2 regions of the Paenibacillus sp. V4I9 genome follow, and region 1 is predicted to be linked to the other one. Evidence: riboswitches for the same ligand, from Rfam matches in the RefSeq annotation. Region 1 holds a riboswitch; the other holds the start of a gene.
The links. A riboswitch is a leader RNA that binds a small molecule or an ion and turns the genes downstream of it on or off. The one in region 1 is predicted to bind ZMP and ZTP.
Positions count from the first base shown of each region.

Region 2: linked by a shared signal. The riboswitch ahead of QFZ81_RS10805 (DJ-1/PfpI family protein) and the one ahead of rpiB (ribose 5-phosphate isomerase B) in region 1 are both predicted to bind ZMP and ZTP.

Region 1 is NZ_JAUSZE010000001.1:7,468,253-7,470,422, forward strand. It holds gene QFZ81_RS34430 (low molecular weight protein arginine phosphatase) at 43-636, shown strand; ZMP/ZTP riboswitch at 713-793, shown strand; gene rpiB (ribose 5-phosphate isomerase B) at 898-1,356, shown strand; gene QFZ81_RS34440 (TIGR01440 family protein) at 1,397-2,002, shown strand; gene QFZ81_RS34445 (serine hydroxymethyltransferase) at 2,063-2,170, shown strand, end outside.
Region 2 is NZ_JAUSZE010000001.1:2,370,538-2,372,707, reverse strand. It holds gene QFZ81_RS10810 (GlcG/HbpS family heme-binding protein) at 37-510, opposite strand; ZMP/ZTP riboswitch at 662-740, shown strand; gene QFZ81_RS10805 (DJ-1/PfpI family protein) at 803-1,396, shown strand; gene QFZ81_RS10800 (hypothetical protein) at 1,931-2,152, opposite strand.

The DNA.
Region 1 (2,170 bases):
AAAGTTTTCATCTTAGCTTATGCTTATGATTAGGAGGGAATCATGTTGCGAATTCTATTTGTCTGTACAGGAAATACGTGCCGCAGTCCATTAGCAGAAGGTTTGCTGCGTATCAGGGTGCATCAAGAAGGGCTTGCGGCGGAGGTTCGTTCAGCAGGGGTATCCGCGGTGACGGGTGGTCCAATTTCCCGAAATAGTGCATCGCTTTTACAGGAAGCGGGCTTCAAGGAGTCCATTAGTTCTTTGGCGATCCAAGAGTCTGAAGTGAATTGGGCTGATCTCATTTTGACGATGACGATGGGTCATAAGCGTACGGTCATTCAGCGGTTTCCGGGTGCGATTGAAAAGACTTTTACGCTCAAAGAGTACGCCCTGGATGATGCTCATATTTTACAGGCGATTGAGGAAAGGGAGCAGCTCGTTACGGAGCTTCAGCTCAAACAGGCTCTTTCGCAAGAAGTGTCTGTAGAAGAAAGAAGCCGCATTTATAAACTTGAACATGCGATTCCTGACTTTGACATTTCTGACCCGTTCGGAGGCTCCATAGAGACTTACCGACAAACGGCCGAGGAAATCAGCGGGAGTTTAGATAAATTGGTTCAGAAAATACGTGCACGAAACGAAGGCTCCAAATAACTCACGTTCTATATATACGAATTGCGGATACATCTTTACACATGGGGTAGAATGCGATAAAATAGAGGTATCAATCAAGACTCAATGTAACTGGCGACGAGTGGGAGTAACCACAATGGAGCATTGAGCTATACGGCCGGTCGCCTGGGCAAAAGAGCAACGCGCGTTTTCTAGCGTGTCCGCTCTTTTTTTCGTTTTCTGGTGAGCTTTGGGATATAATAGGATGGTCGAATTTCGAACAAGCAAAGGAGCGTTCTACTCATGAAAATTGCTTTAGGTGCGGATCATGCAGGCTATCGTTTGAAAGATGTTATCATTCCTTTTATTGAGTCATTAGGTCATCAAGTCGTCGATTACGGCTGCACCTGTGCAGATTCGGTCGATTATCCCGACTATGCGCTTAAAGTTTGTGAGCAAGTGGTATCAGGCGAAGCTGACAAAGGTATTCTGATTTGCGGAACGGGTATCGGGATGTCGATTGCCGCGAATAAGGTTCCGGGCATCCGCTGTGCACTTGTGCATGATCTATTTTCAGCGAAAGCGACGCGTGAGCACAATGATACGAACGTACTTGCCTTAGGGGAACGTGTTATTGGACCGGGTGTAGCAGAGGAAATCGTGAAAATTTGGCTCGAAACCGAGTTTTCTCAAGGTGTTCGCCACCAGAATCGGATTAACAAAGTGCAAAGTATCGAAGACCGTTTCACACTGCATCCATAGAATATTTCCTAACGGAAAATTCGAGAAACGAGGGATCACGATGACAGATTCCATTCTTTCTAATGTTGCCGAGGCTTTGGAAACGAATCTTCGGGAATTGGTCAAAGTCGGCAATCTAAGATCAGGTCACATTCTGATTATCGGAACGAGCACGAGTGAAATTCTCGGGCATAGGATCGGTACATCGGGTACGCTGGATGCGGCCAAGCCGATTTTTGAAACGGCGCAGCGAATAAGCCGCGAGTTCGGGCTGCATTTAGCTTTTCAATGCTGCGAGCATTTGAACCGCGCGATTGTTATTGAGGAAGAGCTGCTATCGCATGCGCCTCAGCTTGAGCCTGTCTCTGTCATTCCGGTGCCAAGGGCCGGAGGCTCGATGGCCTCCTATGCGTACCGTCATTTCGCGAAGCCGGTCGTTGTCGAGATGATTCAGGCACATGCCGGAATCGATATTGGCAGCACACTCATCGGGATGCATCTGCGCCCAGTTGCTGTGCCAGCAAGACCGCCAGTGCGAAACATTGGCCATGCCTATGTAACGATGGCTTTTACCCGGCCTAAGCTGGTCGGTGGTACAAGGGCAGTATACTCGCAAGATATCGCTGATCAGCTCTATCAAACAGCCGCACCCGATGCGGATTGTTAGCCATTTACCTCAATGAATAAAGACTTAACAAATAAGATTATCCTGTAGGAGGAATTTAATATGACAAACTTTTTGAGCAAACAAGATCCTAAAATTGTAGCAGCCATGAACCTTGAGCTTGCCCGTCAGCGTGACAAAATTGAGCTTATTGCATCCGAAAACATCGTA
Region 2 (2,170 bases), 5.1 Mb from region 1:
TCGGAGGAACTGGGGCTTTACTATTTGAAATGATGCCTATTTCTTTATATCAGGCTCTGTCATGACTTCGTACGCGTTACCCAAATAACACTGCAGCGCCTTTAACGCCGCAACCCCTACCGCTATGTCATCCTCACCATTCCCTCCGCTTACACCAACCCCGCCAATGACACTCCCGTTCACCACAATCGGAAGTCCCCCGACGAAAATGGCAAATTTACCAGGCATCATGGCATGAATCCCAAATGCCTCACCATGGATGGTCGCTGGGCCGCCGGGCTGATTGAACAAATGTGTAGAACGCCTGTGATTGCTAGCTGTAAACGCCTTAGCTATGGCGATTTCCGGGCTCGTATTGCGAGCGCCATTCATTCTTTCTAATGCAATTAGATATCCGCCGTCGTCTACGATACATATCGTTTCGGCTGCTTTCGCTTCTATTGCCGCTTGTATGCCTGCTGCGATCATGACTCTCGCTTCTTCTAATTCAAGCTTAAATACTAATTTCATAAGTCATTCCCTCCCTGCTTGGTAGGCCATAATGACGTGCGCAACGAACACCTCTTCAATTCATATGGGGACGTGAGGGGTTTAAGTCATGGTCGCCGCTTGAAAAAAGTTATTGAATTTCGGAGTTGGAAATTGTAAGATTATAGAAATTAAACCGATGTGTGACTGGCGTAAACATGGATAACCATGAGGGAGCACATCGCAAGCAGCCGTACGCCTGGGCAAAGTATTTGATCCTTGATCAAGTGCTTTTTTGTGCTTTTATGACAATTGAAAGGTCAGGTGGCTGTTTATGAAAATGGCATTCGTACTATTTGATGGGATGACCGCGTTAGACTTCGCCGGCTTCTATGAAGCTATCACATGGATGGGTATTTTGGGAGCTAAAGAAAACGTCACTTGGGATTTCTGCTCCAATAAGGAGGAAATTACGGACGACCGAGGCTTAACCCTTAAGGTGACGCATGTCTATCCCGATCTATCGGGTTATGATCTCCTGTTTGTTCCTGGCGGATTTTCAACGAGAAGCCTTAGATTCGACTCTGCCTTCATCACTTGGCTCCAAACCTCAGGTAATGTGACTTACAAGGTTTCTGTGTGTACAGGTGCGTTATTACTAGGTGCAGCCGGATTCCTACATGAAAAAAAAGCAACCACCAATCCTTCCGCCTATGAGTTATTGACGCCTTACTGTTCCGAAGTCATTAAAGAACGAATCGTCAGAGACGGGAATCTCTTTACCGGCGGCGGCGTTTCGGCCTCCATTGACTTAGGATTATTCGTCATTGAATCGCTCACTGATTCAGATTTCGTACAGCTAGTTCAACAAAAGATGGATTACCCTTACTACCAAGCGGGACAGTTGTCTAATGTGAATTTGGAGTAATAACCTACTCTATAAGGATAAACGGCTTACTCTTGCCTTGGACGAGAGCGAAAGTGAGTGTAAATGTGAGAGTGTGTGTGTGTGTGTGTGTGTGTGTGCGAGTGCGTTTATTAAGGTTGATATAAAGCATGGTGCGCCCAGACGTAAATTTTCAAACATTTGCTTGCTTACTCGCTCATCGATGTAAAGTTGTTGCACTTTGTACAACATTTGGAAAGTTTATTCACGTTATCCTCGCGATTGTTGCACAAAATACAACATCTTCACCTTTGTCCTGAAGAAATGATGGAAATTGTTGTACGCTGTACAACATTCCCTCCCATATTCCCCACATCAATTGTATAGAACAAAACAATAAACCAGAAGCACAAAAAACACTATCGCTTCCCGGCCGATTATGCATGATCATGTATCCTAATCACTCGAGCCGAGTCCGTATCTCCTTCTTAACAGTGGGTAAGCTCTTCTCCCTCTACCCAAACAAATAAAAAATAAGCCTATCCAGCCCTCTCAAAGAGGCTGGATAGGCTTATTTTATTCTTTAGGCTGTTCACGGTTAACACGAACGGGTCTCTCGACCCAATTCTCACGATTCATACGTTGAACCTGATTAATCGGGTTCTTAAGATCGATAATCTCAGCGGGTTTACCCTCCGCTTGCATGGTGGTCGCTAGCTTTTCCTTATAACCCGTTCCGGCTGCTGGTCCGCCACCCCCGTTGCGCTTACCCTTGTTCCAAACTCTACCTTTACTCATTTCACCACTCCATTTTTG